3 regions of the Nocardioides pymetrozini genome follow, and region 3 is predicted to be linked to each of the others. Evidence: riboswitches for the same ligand, from Rfam matches in the RefSeq annotation. Region 3 holds a riboswitch; each other region holds the start of a gene.
The links. A riboswitch is a leader RNA that binds a small molecule or an ion and turns the genes downstream of it on or off. The one in region 3 is predicted to bind cobalamin.

Region 1 (9,926 bases), 1.6 Mb from region 3:
GCGCCCGGTGCGCGGCGCCGAGCACCCGCTCGAGCACGTCGTCGGGGACGGGCGCTCCGGTGAACTCGGCCCGCACGTCGCGCCGGCGCTCGATGACGTCGTACAGCGTGGCGCTCGGGGGCGTGCTCATGCCGCGCGCCGGGTGACGTCCATCAGCGCCTCCGCGCTGACCTCCCCGACCGGGAGGTGCTCGGCACCGAGGTGCTCGGCGAGGGTCGCGGCGAGACCCAGGCGCAGCGGGCCGCTCTCGCAGTCCACGACGACGCTGCTCACCCCCGCGTCGGCGAGGACGCCGGCCGCCCTCCGGGACCGAGCGACCGCGTCGGCGCCCGCGGTCGCCCGGCCGTCGGTGACGAGGACGAGCAGGGCGCGGCGGTGCGGGTCGCGGGTGCGCTCCACCGCGAGCACGTGGGCTGCCTCCAGCAGGCCCTCGGCGAGCGGTGTGCGACCTCCGGACGGCAGCTCCTCCAGCCGCTGCGCCGCGGCGTCGACGGAGTGGGTGGGCGGCAGCGCCAGCTCCGCCGTCGCGCCGCGGAAGGTGACCAGGCCGACCTTGTCCCGGCGCTGGTAGGCGTCGAGCAGCAGGCTCAGCACGGCCGTCTTCACCTGCTCCATGCGCCGCCGCGCGGCCATCGAGCCCGAGGCGTCGACGCAGAACAGCACGAGATTGGCCTCCCGGCCCTCGCGGACGGCCACCCGCAGGTCCGTGGGACGCAGCAGCAGCCGCCCGCCCCCGGTGCGCCCGCGCGCCCACTGGTGGGGGACCGCGGCGCGGATCGTCTCCGTGAGGTGGATCGCGCCGCCCCCCTGCCCGGCCGGCGCGGTCGCACCGATCCGACGGCCGCTGCTGGTGCGGGCCCGGCTGCGCTTCCCGGCGGTGCCGGCGCCGACGCCGCGGGCCGTCAGCAGCCGGGTGCGGTACGTCGAGCCGGTCGGCGCCACCGCGCTGGGCGCGCTGCCCGTGCCCTCTCCACCGGTCGGCGGGGCACTGCCGGGCGCGGGGGCGTCGGCCGGGTCGGCGTCGACGGGGCCGCCGTCGGCGTCGTAGTGCGCGTCGTCGGCGGCGCCCTCCGGAGCGGGACCCTGCGGCTCGGGCCCGGGCCCCTCGTCCGGGCCCTCCGGCTCGGGCGGCAGGTCGTCGTCACCGAGCACCTGGTCGAGCAGGTCCTCGTCCAGTCCCGGCGCGTCGAATGGCTTGCGCCGCCGCCGGTGGGGCAGCGCGAGCCGGGCCGCCACCCGGATGTCCTCGAGGTCCACCTGCGACCGGCCGGACCACGCCGCATGGGCCACGGCCGTGCGGGCGGTGACGATGTCGGCACGCAGGCCGTCCACGTCGAAGGCCGCGCACACCTCGGCGATCTTCAGCAGCCCGGCGTCGGTCAGCCGGACCTCGCCGACGAGCCCACGGGCGGCGGCGATCCGCGCGCGCAGCGCATCCTCCGCTGCGGCGTAGCGGGCCGCGAACCCGGCCGGATCGGCGTCGTACGCCATCCGGCGGCGCACGACCTCGGCCCGGAGCGCGGGGTCGCGCGGCGCCGCGACCTCGACGGTGAGTCCGAAGCGGTCGAGCAGCTGCGGGCGCAGCTCGCCCTCCTCGGGGTTCATCGTGCCGACCAGCACGAAGCGGGCGTCGTGCGTCATCGAGACCCCGTCCCGCTCGACGGTCGCGCGGCCCATCGCCGCGGCGTCGAGAAGCAGGTCGACCAGGTGGTCGTGCAGCAGGTTGACCTCGTCGACGTACAGGATGCCGCGGTGCGCCTTGGCCAGAAGTCCCGGCTCGTACTCCGCCCGGCCCTCCGCCAGTGCGCTCTCGAGGTTGATGGAGCCGGTGACCCGGTCCTCGGTGGCGCCGATGGGCAGCTCCACGAGGGGGACCGGGCGTCCGTCGACCGGCGGGAGCACGGCCGCCAGGGCGCGCACGATCGTCGACTTCGCGGTGCCCTTCTCGCCGCGCACCAGCACGCCGCCGACCTCCGGGGCGATCGTGGTGAGGATCAGGGCCAGGGCCATCGGGTCGGGCCCGTCGGCTCCGTCGGCGCCGACCACCGCGCTGAAGGGGAAGTGGTCGGCGGCGGGGGTCTGGGTCGTCGCGGTCATCGCAGGCGCTCCTTCCGGGCGACGCGGGCGGGGGAGTAGAGGTAGGACTCGGCGTCGGCGTGCTCGGTGCCCGGCGCCAGTGCGGGGCCGACCAGGATCACCGCGGCCTGGCGCAACCCGGCCTCCTCGACCAGGTCGGCGATGGTGCCGACCGTGCCGCGCAGCACCAGCTCCTGCGGCTGCGAGGCCCGGGAGACGACGGCGACCGGGCAGTGGGCCCCGTAGAACGGCACCAGCTCGGTCATCAGCGTGCGGGTGCGGGTGATCGCCAGATGCAGCACGAGGGTCGCGCCCGTCGCGGCGTACGCCGCCAGCGACTCGCGCTCCGGCATGGCGGTGGAGCGTGCCTGGGTCCGGGTGAGCACGACCGTCTGGGTCAGCAGCGGCACGGTCAGCTCCCGGCCGACGACGGCGGCCGCCGCGGCGTACGCCGGCACCCCCGGCGTCACGTCCCACGGCACCTCGGCGGCGTCCAGTCGTCGCGTCTGCTCGTGCAGGGCGGAGTACAGCGACGGGTCGCCCGACGTCAGCCGGACGACGTCGCGGCCGGCGACGTGCGCCTCCACCATCGTGGCGGTGATCCGGTCGAGGTCGAGGTCCTGGGTGTCGACCCGCTGCGCGTCCTCGCGGCAGTGGGAGAGGACCTCGGCGTCGATGTAGGTGCCGGGGTAGAGCACCACGTCCGCGGTGGACAGCAGGGAGACGGCGCGCAGGGTGATCAGGTCGGCCGCGCCCGGGCCGGCGCCGACGAAGTGGACCGTCACGAGAGCTCCCCCTGATCCCTGGTCCAGGACCACTGGACGACGGCGCGGGCGGGCGTCCAGCCGGTGAAGCGGCTGCCGAGCGGCGCGACGTGCTCGACCGCGAGCCGGGTGAGCTCGCCGCCGTACGCGTGGAAGGCGTCGACCAGCAGCCGCTCGGTCTCGAGGGTCACGCCGTGCGCGACCAGGCGGCCGCCGGGCGTGAGGGCGTCGCGGCACAGGTCGAGCAGGCCCCCCGCGGTCGCGCCGCCGCCGACGAAGACCGCGTCGGGCGCGGGCAGCCCCGCGAGGGCGCCGGGCGCGTCTCCGGTCACGACCTCGAGGCGGGGTACGCCGAGCCGGTGGGCGTTGCGGTCGATCCGGGCCGCACGTCCGGGGTCGGCCTCGACGGCGGTCGCGGTGGTCAGGGGGTGCGCGCGCAGCCACTCGATGGCGACCGAGCCCGCCCCGGCGCCGACGTCCCAGAGGTGCTGGTGGGGTGCTGGGGCCAGCCGGGCGAGGGCACTGGCGCGCGCGTCGCGCTTGGTGAGCTGGCCGTCGTGCTCGAAGACGTCGTCGGGCAGCCCGCTGCTCCAGGACGCGGCGCCGGGACCCGCGACCTGCAGGGCGAGGACGTGCAGCCGCGGCAGCCCGGCGGGGACGGGCCTCCCGGCGGCGATGTCGGTGCGCGACTCCGCGGGCGACCCCAGGTCGCCCAGCACGGTCATCGTCGAGGCGCCGAAGCCGGCGTCGGACAGCACGGCCGACACGGCCGCCGGCGTCGTCTCGTCGGAGGAGAGCACCAACAGCCGCCGACCGGGTGCGAGCTCGCGGCGCAGCGCGTCGACGTCGCGGCCCACCAGCGTGACGACCGCGGACTCCTCGGCCGACCAGCCCATCCGGGCGCGGGCGAGCGCCACCGACGACACCGCCGGCACGACGTCGACCGCGTCCGCGCCGAGCAGCCGGACCAGCGTCGTGCCGATGCCGGAGACCAGCGGGTCCCCGGACGCCAGGGCCACGATGCTGCGGCCGCGATGCTCCTTCAGCACGCCGGGCAGGGCGGTGAGCGGTCGCGGCCACGGCCGCCGGACCTGCCCGGGGACGGCGGGCACCAGGCCGAGATGGCGCTCGCCGCCGAGCAGCACCTCGGCGGAGCCGACGAGCCCGCGGGCGGGCGGCGGGAGGTGGCCGTCGGCCCCGATGCCGACGACGGTGATCAGTCGACCCATCGGGGCGTCCAGACCGTGCCGTTCGGCTCCACGCGGGTCGACGAGGCGCCCACGAGGAGGAGGCACTTCATGTCGATGGAGGCGGTGTCGAGCGCACCGAGCGTGGTCACCGTCAGCGACTCCTCGGCCCGGCCGACGTCGCGGCCGACGACGACCACGGTGTCGGGGGAGCGGTGCTCGAGCAGGATCTTCTGCATCTCGACGACCTGGTCGCGCCGCGACCGCGAGGCGGGGTTGTAGACGCCGAGCACCAGGTCGGCCTCGGCGATCGCCCGCAGCCGGCGCTCGACCACCGGCCACGGCTTGAGCCGGTCGGAGAGGCTGAGCACCGCGAAGTCGGCGCCGATCGGCGCGCCCGCCCGCGCCGCGACCGCCTGGACGGCGCTCACGCCCGGCAGCACCCGCACCGGGACGCCGGCGTACGCCGGGTGGTCCGGGTCCGCCGCCGCCTCGAAGACCGCCGATGCCATGCCGAACACCCCGGCGTCGCCGCCGGAGACCACCGCCACCCGCTCGCCACGCAGGGCGAGGTCGAGCGCGAGCCGGGCCCGGTCGACCTCCACGGTGTTGCCCGACGCATGGCGCTGCAGGCCCATCCGCTGGGGGACGCGGTTCACGTAGGGCGCGTAGCCCACCACGTGGTCCACCTCGGCCAGGGCTGCGCTCGCCTCGGGCGTGAGCCAGCCGTCGGGGCCGGGGCCGAGGCCGACGACGAGGAGCTCGGCAGCCTGCGGTTTGGTCCCAAACCGCATGTCCTCGGCCGGATCTGCTGCGGTCTGTGACCAATCCGCACGCATCCGCGCCGCCGACGCGGGCCGCGCGGAGTCGCCGGGGACGACGATCAGCGAGAAGTACGGCACGGCGTCGGCGTCCACCTCGGCCACCGGCAGCCACCGCTCCTCGGGCTGGGAGGCGCGCTCGACGTACAGGGCACCGTCGAGGCGCCCGGCCTGGGCGAGGGCGGAGCGTACGGCGGGGAAGGTCCGGCCGAGCTTCATGATGACCGCGCCGTCGGTGTCGGCGAGCCGGCGGGCCAGCTCCGCCTCGGGCAGGGTCCCGGGCAGCACGGTGAGGACGTCGGTCTGGCGCACCAGCGGGGCCGGGATGGTGGCGGTGGCGGCGGCGAAGGCGGGGACGCCCGGGACCACCTCGACGGCGAAGCGCTCGCGGAAGCGGTCGACCAGGTACATCGACGAGCCGTAGAAGAGCGGGTCGCCCTCGGCCAGCAGGACGACGTCGCGACCGGCGTCGAGGTGCGCGGCGAGCCGGGACTCGCACTCGTCGTAGAAGTCGGCCAGGGCGCCGACGTACCCGCCGGGATGGTCCGTCGCGCCGGTCGTGACCGGGTAGCGCAGCTCCTCCTCGACCGCCTGGGCCGGGATCAGGTGGGCGGCGATCCGGCGGGCGTGGGACTGCTTGCGGACGCCGGCGTGGAAGGCGACGACAGGCGCCCCGGCGATCAGCCGCTCGGCCTTGCGCGTGATCAGCTCGGGGTCGCCGGGGCCGATGCCGACGACGAGGAAGCGACCGGTCACTCCTCCTCCTGGGCGAGCGCGTTGACGGCGGAGGACGCCATGGCGGACCCGCCCCGACGTCCGCGCACGGTCACGAACGGGATGTCGATGCCGTGCTCGTCGGCGAAGGCGGCGAGCGCGTCCTTGGACTCGGCGGCGCCGATGAACCCGACCGGGCACCCGACGATCGCGGCGGGCCGGGGAGCGCCGGCGAGGACCATCTCCAGCAGGTGGAACAGGGCGGTCGGGGCGTTGCCGATCGCGACCACGGCGCCCTCGAGGAGCGGCTCCCACAGCGAGACCGCGGCCGCGGTGCGGGTGGTCGACCAGCGCCGGGCGAGCTCCGGCACCCGCTCGTCGGTGAGCAGGCAGTGCACGGGGTTGTCCGCGGGCAGCCGGCCGGCGGTGATGCCCATGGCGACCATCCGGGCGTCGCAGAGGATCGGCGCGCCGGAGTCCAGCGCGGACCGCGCCGCCGGCACCAGGCGCGGATGGATGACCAGGTCCCGGACCAGGTCGGTCTGCCCGCTGCCGTGGATCATCCGCACGGCCACCTTCTCGGCGTCGGCGGGCACCTGCGAGAGGTCCGCCTCGCGCCGGATCGTCGCGAAGGAGTCGACGTAGATCGCCGGCCCGTCCGCGACGTAGGCGTACCGGCGCGGGGGAGCGGTCAGCTCGGACAGGTCGGTCACGGGGCCTCCTCGGAGGTGGACGGGATCAGTACGCCGTTCCAGGGCGTGACGACGACGGCCGGTGCCGTCCAGGGGCTGAGGGCCGCGAGGTCGAGGCCGTCCTCGCCGACCGCGACGTGCTCGCCGCCCGCGACCGGGCCGAAGGGAAGCGGCCCGGTCGAGATCGTGGCTCCCGGCACGGGGTCGGCCGGGCGGACGAGGGGGGCGGCCAGCTCGGGCACGTGCCAGGCGGCGTCCGGACCGGTGCCGCGCGCGGCGAGGAAGGCGCGCGCGAGCGCGACCAGCGCGGCCGGGGCCGCGTCCAGGGCCACGACGTCGCCGTACCCGTCGCCGACGACCAGCTGGGCGGTGGCGGCGTCCAGCGCGACCAGGCCGAGGTCCTTGTGCCGGTCGGCCAGGTCGCCGCGGCCGTCGTCCAGGGTGAACAGGAACCGGCCGGGGAGGCGCGCCATCTCGTCGTCGGCGCGCAGCAGGGCGTCGAGCGTCGTGACGACGGGCCGCAGGTCGGCGCGGCCGCCCGCGAGCCCGGTCTGCGGCGAGGCCAGCACGTTACGGATCCGGTCGTGGGCGCGCGAGGGCAGCAGCCCGGTGCGCTCGAGCGCGGCCAGCGCCGGCGCGGCGAGCCGGCCGTCGGCGTCCAGGGGCATCGCCCGCAGCTGCAGGTTGGCCCGGCCGGTGAGGCGGACCCGGCCGTCGCCGTACTCCTGGGCGACCGTGGCGAGCGCGCGCAGTGCCGTCAGCGGCACCCGTCCGCCCGGGATGCGGATCCGCACCAGCCCGCCGTCGTCGGCGGGCCAGGGGTGCACGACGCCGGGACACCGGTCGGGGCGGCTGCGCGCGGTCTGCGCCATCGCTGGTCCTTCGAGGCCGGGGCTCCTCGCGATCGCCCCACATCGACCTCGCGACGGATGTCGCAAGGGCCAGCAGGTCTTCGGACTCGGGATCAACCGGGACGGAGCGCCTTCCCAGGTCGTCGACCGACCCAGTGACTCTGGTCCCGCGTGCTGACCAGTGCTCCGCCCGTCACCCACACCGCTGCGCGTCAGTCCCGGACTCTCACCGGGTTCCCTGACCACCCGGGGACTGCTCCCCGGTGAGGTCGACTGGCACCGGCACCATAGCAACCTCGGTGCCCGGGGCACATCGCCAGTGGCTAGCCTGGCCGCATGCCCTCGCTCCAGGACGTCGTCGACCTCGTCCACGGCTGGTACCCGCCCGCGACCGCCGACAGCTGGGACCGCGTGGGCCTGGTGTACGGCGACCCGGAGCAGCAGGTGCGCAGGGTGCTGCTCGCCGTCGACCCGACGCCGGAGGTCGCGACCGAGGCCGCCGACGTGAAGGCCGACCTGCTGCTGGTCCACCACCCGCTCTTCCTCAAGGGCGTCCACGGGTTCGCGGCCACCACGCCGAAGGGCCGCACCCTGCGCACCCTCGCGCGCGCCGACTGCGCGCTCCTCACCGCGCACACCAACGCCGACCAGGCGGCCGGCGGGGTGTCGGAGGCGTTCGCCGTCGCGCTGGGTCTCAAGGAGCTCGCTCCGATCGTCCCGGCCGCGGCCGAGCCCCTCGACAAGCTGACGGTCTTCGTGCCGGCCGACGCGGCCGCGCCCGTTCGCGCGGCCGTCGCCGAGGCGGGCGCCGGACAGATCGGCGACTACGACTACGCCTCGTTCACCAGCGCGCCCGGCGAGGGGCGCTTCCGCCCGCTCGACGGCGCGAGCCCGATGATCGGGGCCGTCGGCGAGCTGACGACGGTGGAGGAGGTCCGGATCGAGGTCGTCGTCCCCCGCGGGCGCCGCGAGGCCGTGGTCCGGGCGATGCTGGGCGCGCACCCCTACGAGGAGCCGGCCTACGACGTGGTCGAGCTCGCGGACCCCGGCCTCGCCTCGACCGGCACCGGCCGGATCGGGGTCGTCGAGCCGACCACCCTGGCCGGCTTTGCCGAGTCGGTGGCCGCCGCGCTGCCGGCGACCCACCACGGCGTCCGGGTCGCCGGCGACCCGGAGCGTCCCGTACGACGCGTGGCGGTGTGCGGCGGAGCGGGCGACTTCCTGCTCGACCGGATCGCGACCTCCGACGCCGACGTCTACGTCACCAGCGACCTGCGCCACCACCCGGCCGCGGAGTTCCTCGAGAAGGGCGGCCCGGCCCTGGTCGACGTGGCGCACTGGGCGGCCGAGTGGACCTGGCTGCCCGTCCTCGAGCAGCGCTTGCGTGAGGCCCTCGGAGACGCGGTCGAGACCCGGGTGAGCGCGCTCGCCACCGACCCGTGGACCATGCGCCTGTGACCGCGCCTGTGACCGCGCCTGTGACCGTTCCTGCGAGGATGACCCCGTGAACGCCGACCCCGCCGCCCAGCTCCGCCTGCTCGACCTCCAGGCGCTCGACGCGCAGGTCGACCAGCTGCGGTACCAGCGCAACAACCCGGCCGAGGCCGCCGAGATCAAGGACCTCCTCGGCAGGAGGATCGACGTCGACGGCCGGCTGCGCGACCAGCGCATCGTCGTCGACGACCTCGCCGCCGCCCAGGCCAAGGCCGACGCGGACGTCGAGCAGGTCAAGGCACGCCGCACCCGGGACCGGGAGCGGATGGACTCCGGCGCGATCGCCGACCCGAAGGCCCTTGAGCGGATGCAGCACGAGCTGGAGTCGCTCGAGCGCCGGATCGCGACCCTGGAGGACGAGGAGCTCGAGGTGATGGAGCAGCTCGAGGAGGCGCAGTCCGCGCTGGCCGAGCTGACCTCCGCCATCGACGACATCGACGCCCGGCTCGGCGCCCTCACCACCGCCCGCGACGAGAAGGTCGACGCCCTCGACGCCGAGATCGCCCGGGTCTCCGCCGAGCGGGGGCCGATCGTGGCCCAGATCCCGGACGACCTGGTCGCCCTCTACGAGAAGCTGCGCGCGAGCAAGGGCGGCGTCGGCGTCGGGGCCCTGCGGGCCCGGCAGTGCAGCGGCTGTCAGCTCACGCTCGACGCCGGCGAGATCGCAGCGATCCGAGCGGCTCCCGCCGAGACCGTACTGCGGCACGAGGAGTGCCAGCGGATCCTGGTCCGGACTCCCGAGAGCGGACTGTGACCGACGCTCGTCCCGCCCGGGTCGTCGTCGAGGCCGACGGCGGGTCCCGCGGCAACCCCGGCCCGGCGGCCTACGGCGCCGTCCTGCGCGACGCGGCGACCGGCGCCGTGATCGCGGAGGACGCGCGCACGCTCGGTGTCGCGACCAACAACGTCGCCGAGTACTCCGGTCTCGTCGCCGGCCTCAAGCTCGCCGCGGACCTCGCGCCGGACGCGCAGGTCGAGGTCCGGATGGACTCCAAGCTGGTCGTGGAGCAGATGTCGGGGCGCTGGCAGATCAAGCACGCCGACATGAAGGTGCTCGCCGCCGAGGCCAGGGCGCTGGCACCCGCCGGTACGACGTACACCTGGGTGCCCCGCGCGGAGAACTCGTGGGCCGACCGGCTCGCCAACGAGGCGCTCGACGGCATCCGCTCGGGGGTGAGCCTGCCGGGCGACCAGGTGGCCGACGAGCCCGACTCCGCGATCGAGGAGGCCGAGTCGCCGGCGTCCGGGCCGGGCCAGCCGACCACGTTGGTGCTCGTGCGCCACGGCGTCACCCATCACACCACCGGCCGCCGCTTCTCCGGCGGTC
Region 2 (9,926 bases), 1.6 Mb from region 3:
CGAGGAGGGCGCCGGCGAGGTGCTCGCCCGGTCCAACGTGATCCTCGAGGGCTACTGGGAGCAGCCCGAGGAGACCGCCGCCGCGCTGGCCGACGGCTGGTTCCACACCGGTGACGGGGGCGTGCTCGGCGAGGACGGCTATCTCACGATCGCCGACCGCAAGAAGGACGTGATCATCACCGGCGGCGAGAACGTCACCTCCATCGAGGTGGAGGACACGCTGTTCTCGCACCCGGCGGTGGCGGAGGTGGCGGTCATCGGCGTCCCGAGCGAGAAGTGGGGCGAGACCATCAAGGCGCTCGTCGTGCTCACCGCGGACGCGACGCCGGGGGAGGAGATGGAGGCCGAGCTGATCCGCTGGTGCAAGGACCGGCTCGCCGGCTACAAGGCCCCGACCTCGGTCGAGTTCCGGTCGGAGCTGGCCCGGACGGCGACCGGCAAGCTGCAGAAGTTCAAGCTGCGCGCGCCGTACTGGGAGGGCTACACGCGCCAGGTGAACTGATCGGCCGGGACGAGCGAGGCCGCCCAGCCGGCGGCCTCCCACGCCGCGACCGTGGCCTCGGCCCATCCCGGCTCCGCCGCGGCCACCACGTCGACGGCCGTCGCCGCGGCCGTCTCGACGGGCGGCGACGAAGGGACAGCCAGGGGTCGGCCGCTGATCGGGTCCGCCAGGTCGGCGGCACCGTCGACGCAGGTCACGCGGCGCAGTCCGATCCCGAGGCGCCGCTGGTGCTGGGCCAGGCTCAGCGCGGCGATCCCGGCGGCGCCGTACCCGACGACGGAGAGCCGGTCCGGCGGGTGCACCGCGGACTGGCGGGCGTAGCGCACCGAGCGCAGCAGGTCGCCTCCGTCCTCCCAGGTCGGTACGACGACGCGGACCCCGCTGCGGGTCGCGATCCGGCTCGCCAGGGCGCCGACGGCGTCCGGGTCGGTGCGCACCGCGGGATGCCACAGCAGGAGGGTGTCCAGGTTGGGGTGGCCGTGCACCGCGACTCGGATGCCGGGCGCCTGCTGTTGCTGCATGGGACCACCGTAGGCTGAGCCCCCACAGGTCCGCGGTGCAGGAACCCGGTGTGAGACCGGGGCGGTTCCGCCACTGTGATCCGTGCCGTGACGTCGGCACGGAGAGCCAGACACTGGCCGCGGACGACACCTACCGATGAGGGGCGCGAACCCCCAGGAGGCACCGACCGCCATGGCGCGCATCGCACTGCTGTCCACGTCCGACACCGACCTGCTGTCCGCCCGGGCGAGCGGCGCCGACTACGGGTGGGCGAACCCCTCCCGCAGCGATCTCGACGCGCTGGTCGCGCTGGCGGCCGGGGCCGACCTCGCCGTCGTACGGCTGCTCGGCTCGCCCCAGCAGTACGACGCCGAGCTGGCCGCCCTGCGTGGTGCCGGCCGGCCGCTCGTCGTCCTCGGCGGCGAGCTGACGCCGAGCGCGGAGCTGATGGAGGCCTCGACCGTGCCGGTCGGCGTCGCCGCCGAGGCGCACCGCTATCTCGCCGAGGGCGGGCCGCGCAACCTCGAGCAGCTGCATCGCTTCCTGTCCGACACCGTGCTGCTCACCGGCGAGGGCTTCGAGGCGCCCGAGGTGATCCCGGCCTGGGGACTGGTGGAGCGGCCGGAGGTTTCGAGGCTCGTCGCTGGCGCTCCTCGCACCTCAACCACCGACGAGGGGCTCGTCGCTGGCGCTCCTCGCACCTCAACCACCGACGAGGGGCTCGTCGCTGGCGCTCCTCGCACCTCAACCACCGACGAGGGGCTCGTCGCTGGCGCTCCTCGCACCTCAACCACCGACGAGGGCCGGGCGAAGGTCGGGGTGCTCTTCTACCGCGCCCACCAGGCCAGCGGGAACACCGCGTTCGTGCACGCGCTGTGCGACGCGATCGACGCCACCGGGACCGCGGTGGGGGTGCCGATCTTCGCCGGCTCGCTGCGCGCGGCGCCCGACGAGCTGTTCGAGGCGCTCGGCGACCTCGACGCCCTCGTCGTCACCGTGCTCGCGGCGGGCGGCTCGACGCCCGCGGCGGCCAGTGCGGGGGGCGAGGACGAGACGTGGGACGTGGAGCGGATCGCGGCCCTCGACATCCCGGTGCTGCAGGGGCTGTGCCTGACCAGCAGCCGCGCGGAGTGGGAGGCCTCCGACGACGGGGTGTCCCCGCTCGACTACGCCAACCAGGTGGCGATCCCGGAGTTCGACGGCCGGATCAGCACCGTGCCCTTCTCGTTCAAGGAGATCGACCCCAGCGACCCGGCCGGCCTGCCGTCGTACGTCGCCGACCCGGAGCGCTGCGCGCGCGTCGCGGGTCTGGCGGTGAGCTACGCGCGGCTGCGCCACGTGCCCAACGCCGAGAAGCGGATCGCGCTGATGCTCAGCGCCTACCCGACCAAGCACTCCCGGATCGGCAACGCCGTCGGTCTCGACACCCCGGTCTCGGCGGTGCGCCTGCTGCGCCGGCTGCGGGGGGCCGGCTACGACGTCGGCGACGGGTTCGGGGTGCTCGACCTCGACGACGACACCGTCGCGGGGGACCGGCTCATCCACGCGCTGATCGCCGCCGGCGGCCAGGACGAGGAGTGGCTCACCTCCGCCCAGCTCACCGAAGCGCACGTGCGGGTGACCAAGGCCGAGTACGACGCGTGGACGGCGGACCTGCCGGCGGACCTGCGCGCGGAGATCGTCGAGGCGTGGGGTGAGTCGCCCGGCTCGCTCTTCGTCAATGACGACGGCGAGATCGTGCTCGCCACCCTGCGCGCGGGCAACGTGGTGCTGATGATCCAGCCGCCCCGGGGCTTCGGGGAGAACCCGGTGGCGATCTACCACGACCCCGACCTGGCCCCGTCGCACCACTACCTGGCGGCGTACCGCTGGGTGCAGCACGGCTTCGGCGCCCACGCCGTCGTCCATCTCGGCAAGCACGGGTCGATGGAGTGGCTGCCGGGCAAGAACGCCGCCCTGTCGGCGTCCTGTGCGACCGACGCCGCGATCGGCAGCCTGCCGCTGGTCTATCCCTTCCTGGTCAACGACCCCGGTGAGGGCGCGCAGGCCAAGCGGCGCGCGCACGCGACGATCGTCGACCACCTGGTGCCCCCGATGGCGCGCGCAGAGAGCTATGGCGACATCGCCCGGCTCGAGGGCCTGCTGGAGGAGTACGACAAGATCTCCGCGATGGACCCGGCCAAGCTGGCCGCCATCCGCGGCGAGATCTGGCAGCTGATGCACGCCGCCGAGCTGCACCGCGACCTCGGGCTGGAGGAGAAGCCGGAGGACGACGACTTCGACGACTTCCTGCTCCACGTCGACGGTTGGCTCTGCGAGATCAAGGACGTCCAGATCCGCGACGGGCTCCACGTCCTCGGGCAGGCGCCCCAGGGCGAGGCCCGGGTCAACCTGGTCCTGGCCATCCTGCGGGCCGCCCAGGTCTGGGGCGGCCAGGCCCAGGCCGTGCCGGGACTGCGCGCCGCCCTCGGCCTGGACCCCGACGCTCCGACGGTCGAGGTCGACCGGGTCGAGGCCGAGGCGCGGGCCCTGGTCGAGGCGATGGACAAGGCCGGGTGGGACCCCGCCCGGGTCGACGACCTCCACCCCTCGGCGCAGGTGCGCCAGGTGCTGGCCTTCGCCGCCACCGAGGTCGTGCCCCGGCTGACCCGGACGACCGACGAGCTGGACCACACCCTGCACGCCCTGGCGGGGGGCTTCGTCCCCGCCGGACCGTCGGGCTCGCCGCTGCGTGGGCTGGTCAACGTGCTGCCGACCGGCCGCAACTTCTACACCGTCGACCCCCGCGCGGTGCCCTCGCGGCTGGCGTGGCAGACGGGGCAGGCGATGGCGGACTCGCTGTTGCAGCGCTATCTCGCCGACGAGGGCAGCTACCCGGAGTCGGTGGGCCTCTCCGTCTGGGGGACCTCGGCCATGCGCACCTCGGGCGACGACGTCGCCGAGGTCCTGGCGCTGCTCGGCGTACGGCCGGAGTGGGACGAGGCGTCGAAGCGGGTCCACGACCTGAAGGTCATCCCGCTCGAGGAGCTGGGCCGGCCCCGGATCGACGTCACCGTGCGGATCTCCGGGTTCTTCCGTGACGCCTTCCCGCACGTCGTGGCGATGCTCGACGACGCGGTCCGGCTGGTGGCCGACCTCGACGAGCCCCTCGACGCGAACTTCGTCCGTGCTCACGCACAGGCCGACCTCGCCGAGCACGGCGACGCCCGGCGGGCGACGACCCGGATCTTCGGCTCCAAGCCCGGCTCGTACGGCGCCGGCATCCTGCAGGCCGTCGAGTCCGGCTCCTGGCGCGACGACGCCGACCTCGCCGAGGTCTACACCGCCTGGGGCGGCTTCGCCTACGGCCGCGGGCTGGACGGCGTACCCGCCTCCGACGACATGCGCGCGAACTACCGGCGGATCAAGGTCGCCGCCAAGAACATCGACACCCGCGAGCACGACATCGCGGACAGCGACGACTACTTCCAGTACCACGGCGGCATGGTGGCGACGATCCGCGCGCTGACCGGCGTCGCGCCACGGGCCTATGTCGGCGACTCCACCACCCCCGACGCCGTGCGCACGCGCACCCTGCAGGAGGAGACCAACCGGGTCTTCCGCGCCCGCGTCGTCAACCCGCGCTGGATCGGCGCGATGCAGCGCCACGGCTACAAGGGCGCCTTCGAGCTCGCCGCGACCGTCGACTACCTGTTCGGCTTCGACGCCACCGCGGGCGTCGTGCACGACTGGATGTACGAGTCGCTCGCGCGGTCCTACGTGCTCGACGAGACCAACCAGGAGTTCCTGCGCAGGTCGAACCCGTGGGCGCTGCGCAGCATCGTGGAGCGGCTGCACGAGGCCAAGGACCGCGGGCTGTGGGAGTCGCCCGACCCCGACGTCCTGGCCGCCCTGCAGGCGGCCTATCTCGAGGTCGAGGGGGACCTGGAGGAGGACGCTCGGTGACCGCGCCGGTCGAGGTCCGCATCGTCGGCGTCGGGATGGGGCCGCAGCACGTCACACCGGAGGCCGCCGCGGCGCTGGCCGGCTGCGACTACGCGCTGGCCGTGGCGAAGGGGGAGCACGACCCGCTGCTCGCCGTGCGGCAGGCGGTGTGCGCCGCGCACGGCGTCGAGCTGGTCGTCGTACCGGATCCGGAGCGGGACCGCTCGCCGGGCCTGGACCGCCCGGCCTACGAGGCCGCCGTCGCCGCGTGGTACGCCGCCCGGCTGGCCGCCTACCGGTCGGTGCTGGAGGAGCGGGGCGGGACCTGTGCCTTCCTCGTGTGGGGCGACCCGTCGCTGTACGACGGCACGGTCCGGATCGTGCGCGAGCTCGGGGTCGCCTTCGACGTGCTGCCGGGCATCAGCGCCCCGCAGCTGCTGGCCGCGCGACACCGGGTGGTGCTGCACGAGGTCGGGCAGCCGGTGCACGTCACCACGGCACGCCGGCTGCGGACCGACGTCGCTTCCGGGCAGCGCAACCTCGTCGTCATGCTCACCTCGGGCGTGGACCTCGACGGGCTCGAGGACTGGTCCATCTGGTGGGGCGCGAACCTCGGCGGGGCCGGGGAGCGGGTCGTCGCGGGGCGCGTCGGCGACGTGGCCGGCGAGATCGCCGCGGCACGGGAGGACGCACGCGCCGAGGCCGGCTGGGTGATGGACCTGTTCCTGCTGAGGGGGCCGGCCGATGGCGCTGCCTGAGCGGGACGTGCTGCTGTGCCGCGACTGCTGCTGCGGCACGACGAAGAAGCACCCGTCGGTCGACCACGGCGCGCAGCGCGACGAGATCGAGGCCCTCGACGACCCCGCCGGGCGGCGCGGCCCGCGGGTCCGGGTCCGCGTGGTCGACTGCCTCGACGAGTGCGACCGGTCGAACGTCGTCCTCGTCCGCGACTTCACCTGGCTCCCGGGCGGACGCCGGCCCAAGGACACCTGGCTCGGCGGTGTGCTCTCGCCCGCGTCGACCGAGGCGGTCGTCGACTGGGTGCGCGAGGGCGGGCCGGTGCCGGCGTCGCTGCAGCGGCACGTGTTCCGGGGGAAGCGCGGATGAGCGCCGCCGGCGCGGCCCTGCTGGTCGCCGGCATGACGTCCGACGCGGGCAAGAGCGTGGTGACGACGGGCCTGTGCCGGGCGTTCGCTCGGCGGGGGATCCGGGTGGCGCCGTACAAGGCGCAGAACATGTCCAACAACTCCATGGTCGTGCGCGTTCCGGACGGTGCGCCCGGGGAGATCGGCCGGGCGCAGTGGGTGCAGGCCCTGGCGGCCGGCGTGGAGCCCGAGGTCGCGATGAACCCGGTGCTGCTCAAGCCGGGCAGCGACCGGCGCAGCCACGTGGTGCGGATGGGCCGGCCGGACGGCGAGGTGTCGGCGCGCGACTGGCACGACGGCCGCGCTCGGCTGGCCGCGACCGCGTTCGACGCCTTCGACGACCTCCGCTCCCGGTTCGACCTCGTGGTCGCGGAGGGCGCGGGCAGTCCGGCCGAGATCAACCTGCGGGCGAGCGACTACGTCAACATGGGCCTCGCGCGGCACGGCGACGTGCCGACCGTCGTGGTCGGCGACATCGACCGCGGCGGCTGGTTCGCCGCCGCCTACGGCACCGTGATGCTGCTCGACGAGGCCGACCGCGCGCTGGTGAAGGGGTACGTCGTCAACAAGTTCCGCGGCGACGTCGACCTGCTGCGCCCGGGCCTGGCCGACCTGGAGCGACGCACGGGCCGCCCGACGTACGGCGTGCTGCCGTGGCACCCGGACCTCTGGCTGGACTCGGAGGACGCGCTCGACCTCGAGGGCCGTCGGGCGGCGCTCGGCACCGGCGCCCGGAAGGTGGCCGTCGTGCGGCTGCCGCGGATCAGCAACTTCACCGACGTCGACGCCCTCGGTCTCGAGCCCGGCCTCGACGTGCAGTTCGTCTCCGACGCGGCGCGGCTGGCCGACGCCGACCTCGTCGTCCTGCCCGGCACCCGCGCCACCCTGGCCGACCTGGCCTGGCTGCGCGAGCGCGGCCTGGACGCGGCGATCGTGCGTCACGCGGGGGCCGGACGGCCGGTGCTCGGGATCTGCGGCGGCTGCCAGATGCTCGGGCGTCGCATCGAGGACCCGGACGGCGTCGAGGGGGTCGCCGGCGCGGCGGTCGACGGCCTCGGGCTGCTCGACCTGGTGACGGTCTTCGGCGCCGAGAAGCGGCTGGCCCTCCACGAGCCGGCCGGCTACGAGATCCACCATGGCCGGGTCTCGGGCGCGACCACGGTCGGACGGGTCACCGGCACGATGGTGCACGGCAGCCTGGAGGACGACGCCACCCGGGCGGACTATCTGCGCGAACACCTCGACGTCGTCTCGTCGGCGTCCTTCCCCGCGGCGCGGGCGGCGCGCCTGGACCTGCTCGGTGACCTGGTCGAGGAGCACCTCGACCTCGACGCGCTCCTGGAGCTGACCCGATGAGCCGCCCGGCGCGGGTGCTGCTGCTGGGCGGGACCGGCGAGGCCCGCGCCCTCGCCGCCCGCCTGGTCGACGAGGCCGTCGCGGTGGTGTCGTCGCTCGCCGGGCGGGTCGCCCGGCCGCGGCTGCCCGTGGGAGAGGTCCGCGTCGGCGGCTTCGGGGGAGTCGCCGGACTGCGCGAGGCACTGGCCGGGTTCGATGCGGTCGTCGACGCGACCCACCCGTTCGCGCAGGGCATCAGCCGCAACGCCGCCGCGGCGTGCGCCGCCGAGGGCGTCCCGCTGCTGCGGCTGGAGCGACCCGGGTGGGCCGCCCGGGCCGGCTCCTCGTGGGCCTGGGTCGACAGCCACGAGCAGGCCGCGCGGGCCGCAGCGGACCTCGGGGAGCGCCCGTTCCTCACCGTCGGGCGCCAGGAGCTGGCCCGGTTCGTGCCGGCGCTGGCCCGCCACGAGGTGCTGGCCCGCGTCGTGGACCCGCCGGACATCGAGCTTCCCGCCGCCTGGGCGCTGCTGACCTCCCGTGGGCCCTACACCCTCGACGGCGAGCGTGCCCTGCTGGTCGACCGTGACGTCCTGGTCACCAAGGACTCGGGAGGGGAGCACACCTGGCCGAAGATGCAGGCCGCCGCCGAGCTCGGCGTCCCGGTCGTCGTCGTACGACGCCCGCCGCCGCCGGCCGGCGTCGCGACGGTCGCCGAGGTCGACGCCGCGCTGGACTGGGTGCGCGGGCTAGGAGCCTGACTCCGGCTTCCGCTCGTGACCGGCGCGTCCGTGGGTGCGCCGGTCCTCCTTCATCTCCGCCTCGTAGAGGTGGCGGCGGCCCTCGACCAGGGCGTCGCGGGCCGCGCGCTCGAGCCGCTTGAAGTCGGCGTAGTAGCCGTCGTCGTACTCCTCCATGATCTGGAAGGTCCAGCGGCCCTGCAGCACGTTGCGACCGACCAGCTCCTCCTGCAGCCGGTCCGCGAGCTCGGCGTGCCCGGCCTCGCGTAGCTGGTCGACCCCCTTGCCGAGGGTCAGGTCCGCGGTGCCGCTCAGCCGGTGGAAGGCATAGAGATGTCCGCGCGCGATCTCGACGGCCTCCAGGGCCTCGGAGATGTTGCCCAGCGCCTCGACCGTGAGGTCGTCGACGCCGTCGGGTCGGGTGTGCTCGTCGTCGATGGCCATGGCTCGACGATGCCCACAAACGCCGCGGAGCACACGGGTGCGCCTGGTTGACCTGAAGCAGAGTTGAGGTTCTAGCGTCGTGGTCGACGAAGGGAGAACCACGGATGACGACTCTCGTGACCGGGGCGACGGGCAACACCGGGCGCCACGTGGTGGCCGAGCTGGTACGACGGGGTGAGGCGGTCCGCGCGCTCACCCGCCACCCGGATGCCGCGGCGGCCCTGCTGCCGCCGGAGGCCGCAGTGGTGCCGGGCACGCACACGGACATCACGACTCTCGACGGCGCGCTGGACGGCGTCGACCGGCTGCACCTGACCGCCACGGCGGGCCTGGTCGAGACCGGTCCGGAGCTGGTACGACGCGCCGTCGCGGCCGGGGTGCGCCGGATCACCGTGCTGTGGGGCGGCTACGTCGGCCCGGTCGAGCAGGCGGTCGCGGAGTCGGGCGTCGAGTGGACCCGCCTGGAGCCACAGGAGTTCATGTCGAACGCGCTGACCTGGGTCGACTCGGTGCGTGCCGAGGGGGTGGTGCGGGAGCCCTTCGACCTGCCGAGTGCGGTCGTGCACGAGGGCGACATCGGGGCGGTCGCGGCCGTGGCCCTGCTGGAGGAGGGGCACGTCGGCCGGGCGTACAACCTGACCGGTCCCGAGGCGCTCACCACCGCACAGCGGGTGGCGATGCTGTCCGCGGTCCTCGGCAGGCCGGTCGAGCTGGTGCGGATCACCCGCGAGCAGGCCGTCGCGCGCCTGGTGGCCGACGGCGTGTCCCGCGCGGACGCCGAGTACGTCATCGGGTGGCATGCCGACCCGCCGCCCGAGGCGTCCACCCCGGTCGACACCGTCGCGCGGGTCCTGGGGCGTCCGGCGCGCTCGTTCGCGGACTGGCTGGCGGAGCACGCCGACCGGTTCGACGTGCCCCGCCTGGCCTCGTGAGGGGTCCCCGCTCCCGTCGGCAGGACCTCCGTCAGGCTGCCGCCCGCACCGCGTCCGCGAGCGGGGTCGCCGGGCGCCCGAGCAGGGCCTCGAGGTCGGTCGGCTCGACGTACAGCTCGCCCCGGCCGAGGCCGAGGTCGGCGTCGGCGAGCACGGCGGCGTACGGCTCGGGGAGGCCGGCGCCGACGAGCACCTCGGTGAGCTCCTCGGCCGGGAGGTCGGTGTAGGTCACGTCCTTGCCGAGGACCTCGCCGACCGTCGCGGCGAGCTCCTTCAGGCTGAACGCGCTGCCGCCGAGCTCGTAGACGGGCAGCGGGTCGTCGAGCAGGAGCGCCGCTGCGGCGGCCTCGGCGAAGTCGGCCCGGGTGGCGGCGCTGACCCGCCCGTCACCGGCCGCGCCGAGGAC
Region 3 (9,926 bases):
GGCCGGGGTCTTCCTCGGCGGTGTGATCACCGAGTACCTCAGCTGGCCGTGGGTGTTCGCGATCAACATCCCGATCGCCCTGTTGATCCTCGCTCTGGTCCCCGCCTCGATGCCCGGTGGTCGCCCCGCCGGTGCGGGGCGCGTCGACGTCGTCGGCGCGGTCACCGTCACCGCCGGCCTCGCGGCTCTGGTGTACGCCGTGGTCCAGGCGCCCGAGGTCGGCTGGGACGCTCCGCGCACGTGGTGGGTGCTCGGTGCCGGCGTGGCGCTGATCGTTGCGTTCGTCGCCCTGCAGGCTCGTGGCCGCGACCCGCTGGTCCGCCTCGGCATCTTCCGGGCGCCCGACCTCGCGGCCGCCAACCTCGGTCAGCTGCTGCTGGGCGCCGCGTGGATCCCGATGTGGTTCTTCCTGAACCTCTACCTCCAGCAGGTCCTCGGCTTCACGGCCTTCCCCAGCGGCGCCGCCCTGTTGCCCATGACGCTGCTGATCATGGTCGGCATGGTGGTCCTCGCGCCGAAGGTGCTGGGCGCGCTGGGTGTCCGCACCACGACGGTGACCGGCCTGGTCCTGCTGGCCGCCGGCATGGCCTGGCTGGCGATGATCGACCCGGACGGCAGCTACGCGGTCGACGTACTGCCCGCCTCGCTCGTCGCCGCGCTCGGCATGTCCCTCGCCTTCATCCCCACGCTGGGCACCGCGATCTCCGCGGCGCCACCGGAGGAGGGCGGCCTCGCGTCGGGGATCGTCAACACCAGCTACCAGATCGGCTCGGCCCTCGGACTGGCGGTGATGACCGCCGTCGCCGCCGCTGCCGGGGCCGACCGGCTCGGCGACCCCGTGGCCCTGACCGACGGCTACTCCGCGGCCTTCGTGGGTGCCGCGGTGGTGGCGGCCGTCGGCGCCGTGACCACGGGAGCACTGCTCCGGGGCAACCGGTCGTGACCGTCCGCTCTCTTCTCGGGGTCGTCGCCGCGTGCGCGTTGCGCTGCGTGGCGGCGGCCCTGGTGGGATTCGTCACCGGGCCCACGACGGGTGAGCCGGGACCGCGGGCGGCCGGGTCGTGCGGGTGACGGGCGGGCGGGGCTCAGCCGACCAGCCCGGCGAGGAAGATCCCGACTCCGATCAGCGCGCAGAGACCGAGGGTCCGCAGCGGGCTCCAGCCACGGCGGAACATGACGAGGACCGCGACGGCGGTGACCGCGAAGGCGACCGGGTCCCACGAGCCGAGGACCGGTACGTCGAGGTGGACCGGTCCCGCGTCGGCGTCGCGGGTGCGGTCGAAGAGGTTGTGCAGCGCGAAGAACACCGCGAGGTTCGCGATCACCCCGACGACCGCAGCCGTGATGCCGGTCAGCGCGGCGGTCAGGCCGCGGTTGCTGCGCAGCCGCTCCACGTACGGCGCGCCCAGCAGCACGAACAGGAAGCACGGCACGAAGGTCACCCAGGTCACCAGGAGCGAGGCGACCACGGCGGCGATCCACGGGTCGAGGGAGCCCGGGTTGCGGTAGGCGCCGACGAAGGCGACGAACTGGACGACCATGATCAGCGGGCCCGGGGTGGTCTCCGCGAGCGCGAGCCCGCGGACCATCTCGCCGGGGGCCAGCCAGTGGTAGACGCCGACCGCCTGCTGCGCGACATAGGCCAGGACGGCGTACGCGCCACCGAAGGTGACGACCGCCGCCCCCGAGAAGAACAGGCCCTGGTCGACGAAGACCGGGGTGTCGGTGGTGCCGGCGAGGAGCGCGAACGCCGCGACCGGCGTGAGCCACAGCAGGACCCCGAGCAGCAGGACGCTCCCGGAGCGGCGCACGCTCGGCAGCTCGTGATGCAGTGCCTCGTCGCTGATCAGCGGCTCGGGTCCGTCGGCGGCACCATGGGCGGGCTGCTCACGCAGGGCCGGGATGCGCAGGCTGAGCAGCCAGCCGATGAGTCCCGCGGCGAAGACGACGGCCGGGAAGGGCACCGCGAAGAAGGTCAGGGCGACGAACGACGCCACGGCGAGGGCGACCAGCGCCGGGTGGTGCAGGGAGCGCCTGCCGACGCGATGGACCGCCTGGACGACGATCGCGATCACGGCCGGCGCGACACCCGCGAAGAGCGCCGTGACGAAGTCCGTCTCCCCGAAGCCCACGTAGATGCCCGACAGAGCGAGCAGCGCGAGCATGCCGGGGAGCACGAAGAGCCCGCCCGCGATCAGGCCGCCGCGGATCCCGTTGAGCAGCCAGCCGGTGTAGATCGCGAGCTGCTGCGCCTCGGGTCCCGGCAGGAGCATGCAGAAGTTGAGGGCGTGGAGGAAGCGCCTCTGGCCGATCCAGCGCTTCTCGTCGACCAGCTTGTGCTGCATGACGGCGATCTGGCCGGCCGGCCCGCCGAAGGTCTGGAGCGAGATCTGGAACCACGCGCGGGTCGCCTCCCCGAGCGGGATGACGTCGCCTCCGGTGGGGTGGGGCGAGTGCGCTCCGGTCATGGCAGCAATCTCCCACAGCCGCCGCTCGTCGGGCTCACGAGGCCGGGACCAGCTCCCAGCCCTCGAGCGCCGCCCGGACCTGCTCCGCCGCGTCGATGTTCAGCGGGCCGCTCGTCCACATCGCGTACGGCAGGTTCAAGAAGCGCCCCTCCCGCACCGCGGGCAGGTCCCTCGTGGCCGGGTTGGCCTTCAGCACCGCGACCTTCTGCTCGAAGCTCTGGCCGGGGTAGTCGACGAACACGAACGCGTCCGGCCGGGAGGTCGCGAGCCTCTCCCAGGACACCTCGGTCCACGAGTCCGACGTGTCGGCCATGGCGTTGACCCCGCCAGCGGACTCGATGATCGCCTGCGGTGCTCCGAACGCCCCGGAGGTGAACACCGCCTTCTCGCCGCTGTCGAAGACGAAGACGACCGGTGGCTCGACCGGCTGCGGGGCACTCGCCAGAGCGGCGAGGCGCCGGTCGAGGTCGGCGACGACGCCCGCCGCGCGCTCCTCCTGGCCGGTGATCGCGCCGAGGTTCGTCAGGTCGTCCCGCAGCGCCGTCCAGGGCTCGACGATGCCGCGGGCGCTGGTGCCGTCCTGGCGGCAGGACTCGGTGAGGACGTACGCGGCGATGTCGCGCCCCGCGAGGCTGTCGGGGGTGAGGCGCTTCGTCTCGTCGTACCCGTAGCTCCAGCCCGCGACCATCACGTCCGGACGAGCGGCCACCACGGTCTCCAGGCTCGGGTAGTCGTCGGAGACCTGGTTCAGCCCGGCGACCGCCTCACCGTAGTGCTCGGTCAGCACCTCCTCGTCACGGCCGATGCCCGAGACCGCCGCGACCTGGTCCTCGGCGCCGATCGCCAGGATCATCGAGGCCAGGTTCGAGTCGTTGACGAAGATCCGCCGGGCCGGCGTCGGGAAGTCGACCGGCCGGCCGCAGTTGGTGATCGTGGTCGACGGACGCTCCTCCGCCTCGTCGGCGCCGGCCGAGCAGCCGGCCAGGAGGACGACGGCCGCGGTGGCGACGGCGCCGTACGAGCGCAGGTTCACGGATGGGTCTCGCTTTCGTCGTGACTGAACAGGAGGTGGGTTCGACCCGTCAGGGGATGGGTGACCCGGGTGGCCAGGACGCCGAACGCGTCGTGCAGCACGGTGGGGGTGAGGACCGCATCGGGCTCGCCGACGGCGACGAGCCGGCCTCGGTGGAGCACGGCGATCCGGTCGCAGAACGTGGCGGCGAGCTCGAGGTCGTGCAACGCGAGCACGACGGTGCGGCCCAGCCGGCGGACCAGCCGCATCAGGGCCAGGCGGTGGCCGATGTCGAGGTGGTTGGTCGGCTCGTCGAGGAGGAGCAGCGGGGCCTCCTGGGCCAGGCCACGGGCGAGCACCGCCCGCCGCCTCTCGCCGCCGGAGAGCCGGTCGAGGGGCTGGGCCGCGGCGTACTCGAGGTCGACGAGGCGCAGCGCATGCCGGACGGCTGCCCGGTCGTCCGGACCGAGCCGGCCCCGGGCACCCCGGTGCGGCAGCCGGCCGAGGGCGACCAGCTCGGCGACCAGCAGGTCGGAGGGCGCCGCCTCCTCCTGGGCGACGTACCCGATCCGGCGCGCCCGCTCCGGTGGCCGGAGCCGGGTGAGGGGCCGGTCGCCAACCCGGACCTCACCCGACGCCGGTGTCCGGACGCCGGCCAGGGTCCGCAGGAGCGTCGACTTGCCGGTGCCGTTGGCGCCGATCAGCCCGAGCACCTCGCCCGTGCGGACCTCGAGGTCGATCTCGCGCAGCACGACGCGGCGTCCGATGGCGCAGGTGACGCCGTCGGCGCTCAGGGCGGGCGCGGCGGTCCGGGCCGGGGACTCGAGGAGGCTCACGCGTCACCCCCGAACCGGTACCGGCGCCGGCCGAGCAGGACGAGGAACACCGGCGCTCCGATCAGGCCGGTGACCACGCTGAGCGGGATCTCGGTCGGCCGGACCGCGACCCGCGCCGCGACGTCGACCCACACCAGGAAGACGGCTCCGGCGAGCGCGGCGACGGGCAGCGCCACGCGGTGCCGCGGCCCGACGACCATCCGGGCGAGGTGGGGCACCACCAGGCCGACGAAGCCGATGCCGCCCGCCACGGCGACGAGGACCCCGACCAGCACCGCGAGCAGTGCGAACAGGCCGATCCGCAGCCCGGTGACGGGTACGCCGAGCGCCGCGGCGGTGTCCGGTCCCACCGCGAGCGCGTCCAGCCAGCCGCTGGCAGCCAGGAGCAGGACGAAGCTCACCAGGACCGCGGCGCACGGCAGCCACAGCTGCGCCCACGTCGCTCCCGAGACCGAGCCGAGCAGCCAGAACAGCACCGACTGGGCCGCCTGCGGCTCGGCGCTGCGGAAGACCAGGAAGCTGGCCATCGACGAGAACGCCGCCGACAGGACGGTGCCGGTCAGCACCAGGCGCAGGGGCGTGAGCCCGCCCTGCAGCAGGGCGATGCCGAAGACGAGGACGGAGGCGAGGAGGGCGCCGACGAGGGCGCCCAGCGACAGTGCCCACAGGCCGGTCCCGGCCAGCGCGCCGGTCGTGATCACCGCGGTGGCGCCCACGCTGGCCCCGGAGGAGACGCCCAGCAGGTAGGGGTCCGCCAGCGGGTTGCGCACCAGGGTCTGCACGCCGGTGCCGGCGAGGGCCAGCCCGGCGCCGACGGTGAGGGCGAGCAGGGTGCGGGGGAGTCGGATCTGCCACACGATCGCGTCGTACGCCGGGTCGACGGGCCCGCCGGAGAACCGGGCCGCGATCGTCTCCACGACGATGCGCGCCGGCAACGGCTCCGCGCCGAACCCGGTCGAGAGGACGGCCGTGGCCAGCACCGTGGGCACGAGGACGGCGACGAGCAGCCCGGCGGGAAGGCGGCGCGCGTCGGGCCGACGCTCCACCGCATCGAGGTTGTGCATCGAAGACCTGTCGGGGCCGGGAGCTCAAGTCGCGAAGCTCGTTGGACACGGTGAGCCAGCAGGTCTTCGGACTCGGGGTCAATCGAGCGAGGCGCCTTCCCAGGCCGAACTGCGGCCCAGTGGCTTTCGTGCCTCGCCCGTCGCCCTCACCGCTGCGCGACAGTTCCGGACTCTCACCGGATTCCCTCACCCCGGGGGGTGTGACTGGCTCGATGCGGAATCTACGCACCGCCGCTCGGGTCGACAAGCGCGGGGGGTGTCGGAAGGCTCACGCCAGCCGCGAGAGCCGGTGCGCCTCCTCGAGCAGGAGGCGGCCGAGGAGCGGCTGCCGGTCCGGCCGGAAGCGCTGCTCGACGCCGGTCAAGGTGAGCGCCCACTCGGGACGGCCCGACGCGTCGAAGACCGCGGCCGCCATGCCCCACGAGCCCTCGACGACGTGGCCGGGGTTGAGGGACCAGCCGGTACGCCGCGTCGCCGCGAGGCGCTCGCGGACCAGGGGCTCGGCGTGCGCAGGTCCCCAGTCGGCGACCAGGTCGGCGCGGGCGAAGTACGCGTCCACGTCGCGCTCGGTCAGGTGGGCCAGGATCGCGAGCCCGCCGGACACGACTGCGAGCGGGAAGCGAGCGCTCTCGTAGAGCACATAGGAGCGGATCGGGAAGTCGCCGTCCTCGCGCAGGAGCACGACCACCTCGTCGCCGCGGCGGACCGAGAAGAAGGCGCTCTCACCGGTCTCCCTCGCGAGCCGGTGGACGCTCGCGCGAGCCTCGTTGGTCAGGTCGTAGCGGGCGGCGGCGGCCACGCCGAGCACGTAGGTCTCGGGGCCCAGGAACCAGCGCCCGGTGGACGGGTCACGGTCGGCGAGGCCTTCGGCGGCGAGGGACTCCAACAGCCGGTGAGTGGTCGCCCGCGGCTGGCCGGTGGCCGCGGCGAGCGCGGTGGTCGTCGTGCCGGACTCGGCCGTGGAGAGCGCGCGCAGCAGTGCGGCGACCTTCTCGACCACTCCGGGGGCGCGCTCCACGTCGGCGATGCTACGCCCACTCAGTGGACGCTCCGGCGGACCGGCATCCACCGAGCGGCCACTTCCTTGACCGTCCGCCGACGGCGCGAGGGGATACCAGCCATGAGCAAGCGGGCGCAGGACGCCCGGGCCGCGGTGGCGGAACGGGTGCGGGACGGGATGACGATCGCGGTGGGTGGCTTCGGGCTGTGCGGCGTTCCGCGCGACCTGATCGAGGCGGTGCGCGACAGCGGTGTGCGCGACCTGACGATCGTCTCCAACAACATGGGCGTCGACGGCAAGGGCCTCGGCCTGCTGTTGGAGAACAGCCAGGTCAGCAAGGTGGTCGCGTCGTACGTCGGCGAGAACAGGCTGTTCGCGCAGCAGTACCTCGAGGGAGTGCTCGAGGTCGAGTTCTGCCCCCAGGGCACGCTCGCGGAGCGGCTGCGCGCGCCGGGGGATCCGGGATCGCCGGCTTCTACACGCGCACGGGTGTCGGCACCGAGGTCGCCGAGGGCAAGCCGCACGAGGTGTTCGACGGTGAGACCTTCGTCCTCGAGCGCGGCATCGTCGCCGACCTCGCGCTGGTCCACGCCCACACGGCGGACGCGGAGGGCAACCTGCGCTATCGCGCGACCGCCCGCAACTTCAACCCGCTGGCCGCGATGAGCGGCCGGGTCTGCATCGCCGAGGCCGAGCACCTGCTGGAGGGCTACCTCGACCCCGACGAGGTGGTCACGCCCGGCATCTTCGTCGACGTCACCGTGCAGGCGAGCGACCGGCCCAAGGACATCGAGCAGCGCGTCGTACGCGCGCGGACCCACGCCGAGATCGGAGCCTGACATGTCCTGGACCCGCGACGAGATGGCGGCGATCGCCGCCCGCGAGCTCAACGACGGCGACTACGTGAACCTCGGCATCGGCATCCCCACCCTGGTGGCCGACCACCTGCCGGCCGGCGTCAACGTGCTCCTGCAGAGCGAGAACGGCCTGCTCGGCATGGGCCCGTTCCCGTACGAGGGCGAGGAGGACGCCGACCTCGTCAATGCCGGCAAGCAGACGGTCACGACCGCGCCCGGTGCGTCCTTCTTCGACTCGGCCACCAGCTTCGCCATGATCCGCGGCGGCCACGTCGACATCGCGATCCTCGGCGCCCTGCAGGTCGCGAGCAACGGCGACCTGGCCAACTGGACGGTCCCCGGGAAGCTGGTCAAGGGCATGGGCGGGGCGATGGACCTGGTCGCGGGCACCCGCCGGGTGGTCGTCATCACCGACCACGTCGCGAAGGACGGCACCCCCAAGATCGTGGAGCGGTGCACCCTGCCGCTGACCGGCGCCGGCGTGGTCGACCGGATCGTCACCGACCTCGCGGTCCTCGACGTGACCGACGACGGCCTGGTCCTGGTCGAGGTCGCGCCCGGGATCGAGGTCGACAAGGTGCGTGAGCTCACCGGCGCGCCGATCCTCGAGGCGGCGCGCGGCTGACCCGCCGGTCCCTCGGCTGAGCCCCCGTCGGCCGGGTACCGCGCGGTGCGTACGGCCCGCGGGGGCCGCCAGCCGCAGAGAGGAGCGCAGGGATGCCGAAGGGCGACGTCGAGACCGTCTTCGTGGACGGCACGTGGACCAACCAGGTGGAGGGCGAGGGGCCGACCGGCCACCTCTTCCAGACCAAGGACCGGGCGGTCGAGGCCGGCCGCGAGCTCGCCCGCGAGCGCGCCAGCGAGCACATCATCAAGAACCAGGACGGCACCATCGGCGAGCGCAGCACCTACGGGGACGACCCCCGGGACATCCCCGGCTAGTTCCCGGCTCACCGCTGCCGGTCAGGGCCGCGGCACCCGGCTGAGCGCGATCTCCTCGTCGATCGAGGTCAGCTTGGCGGGGTTCCGCATCGCGAGGATCCGGGTGATCCGGCCGTCCTCGACGACCAGGCTCACCGCGGTGAGCTCGCCCTCGGCGTCGATGCGGGCACCGGGCGCGCCGTTGAGCCAGACCGGCTCGACGGTCGCCGTCGGAGCGTAGAGCGCGAAGTTCGCCAGCAGCCGGGCGACCGGCTCGGCGCCCGCGAGCGGCTTGCGGATCGCGTTCGCCACCCCGCCGCCGTCGGCGAGCAGCACCACGTCGGGAGCGAGGGCGTCGAGCAGGCCCTGGAGGTCGCCGGTCTGCACCGCCGCGAGGAAGCGCTCGACGACGGCCTGCTGCTCGGTGCGGTCGACGTCGACGCGCGGCCGCCGCGCCGCCACGTGGTTGCGGGCCCGCGTGGCGATCTGGCGCACGGCCGCCGACGTCTTGCCGACGGCGGCCGCGATCTCGTCGTACGGCGTGTCGAAGACCTCGCGTAGCACGAACACCGCGCGCTCCGTCGGTCCGAGGGTCTCCAGCACCGTCAGCATCGCCATCGACACGCTCTCGGCCAGCTCGACGTCCTCGGCGACGTCGGGCGCGGTGAGCAGCGGCTCCGGAAGCCACTCCCCGACATAGTCCTCGCGCCGGCGTGCCAGCGTCCGCAGCCGGTTGAGTGCCTGCCGGGTGACGATCCGGACCAGGTACGCACGCGGGTCCTGCACCGGCGCCGCCTCCGGCTGGGCGAGGCGGTCGGCCCACCGCAGCCAGGTCTCCTGGACGACGTCCTCGGCGTCGGCGGCCGAGCCGAGCATCTCGTAGGCGACGGTGAAGAGCAGGCTGCGGTGGGTGACGAACGGGTCCGCCTCGGTCATGCGCGCGAGCCTACGGCGGCCGACGGTCCGGGCTGCGCCAGCGGCCTCATCCCACAGGCCGACGCGAAGCCCTCCGACTCGATGCCGAGCGCGGTGTTGGACCGCGTGGTCAGGTTGGCGAACCCGATCACGCTGGTGAGCTCGAGGAGCCCGGCCGGACCGAGCGCGTCGAGCAGCGGAGCGACCATCTCGTCGGTGACCGTCGGTGGGGTCTGGCTCGCCGCCTCGGCGTACTCCATCACCTGACGCTCCAGCGGCGAGAAGACGTCGGAGTCGCGCCACCGCGGCACCTCCCGCGCCTTGTCCTCGTCCAGGCCCCTGTCGCGGGCCATGAAGTAGTTGAAGTCCAGGCACCACGAGCAGCCGACGAGCGAGGCGACGGCCATGTGCGCGTAGGTCTTGAGGGTCTCGTCGCAGGCGTCCCACTTCTGCAGCTTCTGGCCGTAGGCCATGCTGGCCTTGAGGGCGGGCAGGTGGTGCCACATCACGCCGAGCGACTCGGGCACCCGGCCGAACATCCGGCCGGCGAACTTCTTGACCATCGCGCCGTAGAGGCCGGTGATCGGCGCGGCGGGGATCCGAGCGGTGGTGGTCATGTCTCTCCTCCTTCGTGGGGATCTTCGACATGGAGACACCGGTGCCGCCGGGTCTGTGACAGGTCGTGCCGGTTCACTCCTCGAGGAGGTCCTCCATCGCGGCGATCTCGGCGGTCTGCGCCTGCACGATGTCGTCGGCCAGCGCGACGGCATCGGGGAACCGGCCGTTCTCCCGCTCCTCCTCGGCCATGGCGATCGCACCCTCGTGGTGCTCGATCATCATCGTCAGCCACAGT

Region 1: linked by a shared signal. The riboswitch ahead of ACJ5H2_RS13165 (nitrite reductase) and the one ahead of ACJ5H2_RS21120 (FecCD family ABC transporter permease) in region 3 are both predicted to bind cobalamin.
Region 2: linked by a shared signal. The riboswitch ahead of cobN (cobaltochelatase subunit CobN) and the one ahead of ACJ5H2_RS21120 (FecCD family ABC transporter permease) in region 3 are both predicted to bind cobalamin.

The regions. Positions count from the first base shown of each region.
Region 1 covers NZ_CP175556.1:2,696,158-2,706,083, reverse strand. Annotated here, with positions in the region: gene bluB (5,6-dimethylbenzimidazole synthase) at 1-130, opposite strand, end outside; gene ACJ5H2_RS13190 (VWA domain-containing protein) at 127-2,097, opposite strand; gene ACJ5H2_RS13185 (cobalt-precorrin-4/precorrin-4 C(11)-methyltransferase) at 2,094-2,861, opposite strand; gene cbiE (precorrin-6y C5,15-methyltransferase (decarboxylating) subunit CbiE) at 2,858-4,069, opposite strand; gene cobJ (precorrin-3B C(17)-methyltransferase) at 4,057-5,604, opposite strand; gene ACJ5H2_RS13170 (precorrin-8X methylmutase) at 5,601-6,266, opposite strand; gene ACJ5H2_RS13165 (nitrite reductase) at 6,272-7,126, opposite strand; cobalamin riboswitch at 7,180-7,398, opposite strand; gene ACJ5H2_RS13160 (Nif3-like dinuclear metal center hexameric protein) at 7,442-8,563, shown strand; gene ACJ5H2_RS13155 (zinc ribbon domain-containing protein) at 8,610-9,353, shown strand; gene ACJ5H2_RS13150 (bifunctional RNase H/acid phosphatase) at 9,350-9,926, shown strand, end outside.
Region 2 covers NZ_CP175556.1:2,715,404-2,725,329, reverse strand. Annotated here, with positions in the region: gene ACJ5H2_RS13290 (AMP-binding protein) at 1-502, shown strand, start outside; gene ACJ5H2_RS13285 (hypothetical protein) at 481-1,023, opposite strand; cobalamin riboswitch at 1,040-1,160, shown strand; gene cobN (cobaltochelatase subunit CobN) at 1,196-4,948, shown strand; gene ACJ5H2_RS13275 (SAM-dependent methyltransferase) at 4,945-5,685, shown strand; gene ACJ5H2_RS13270 ((2Fe-2S) ferredoxin domain-containing protein) at 5,672-6,034, shown strand; gene ACJ5H2_RS13265 (cobyric acid synthase) at 6,031-7,428, shown strand; gene ACJ5H2_RS13260 (cobalt-precorrin-6A reductase) at 7,425-8,165, shown strand; gene ACJ5H2_RS13255 (hypothetical protein) at 8,154-8,588, opposite strand; gene ACJ5H2_RS13250 (NmrA family NAD(P)-binding protein) at 8,693-9,520, shown strand; gene ACJ5H2_RS13245 (NAD(P)H-binding protein) at 9,552-9,926, opposite strand, start outside.
Region 3 covers NZ_CP175556.1:4,315,466-4,325,391, reverse strand. Annotated here, with positions in the region: gene ACJ5H2_RS21140 (MFS transporter) at 1-943, shown strand, start outside; gene chrA (chromate efflux transporter) at 1,086-2,468, opposite strand; gene ACJ5H2_RS21130 (ABC transporter substrate-binding protein) at 2,503-3,501, opposite strand; gene ACJ5H2_RS21125 (ABC transporter ATP-binding protein) at 3,498-4,316, opposite strand; gene ACJ5H2_RS21120 (FecCD family ABC transporter permease) at 4,313-5,380, opposite strand; cobalamin riboswitch at 5,420-5,604, opposite strand; gene ACJ5H2_RS21115 (IclR family transcriptional regulator) at 5,649-6,398, opposite strand; partial or broken gene ACJ5H2_RS21110 (CoA transferase subunit A) at 6,501-7,219, shown strand; gene ACJ5H2_RS21105 (CoA transferase subunit B) at 7,221-7,862, shown strand; gene ACJ5H2_RS21100 (DUF2188 domain-containing protein) at 7,955-8,179, shown strand; gene ACJ5H2_RS21095 (RNA polymerase sigma-70 factor) at 8,201-9,094, opposite strand; gene ACJ5H2_RS21090 (carboxymuconolactone decarboxylase family protein) at 9,091-9,690, opposite strand; gene ACJ5H2_RS21085 (DUF305 domain-containing protein) at 9,764-9,926, opposite strand, start outside.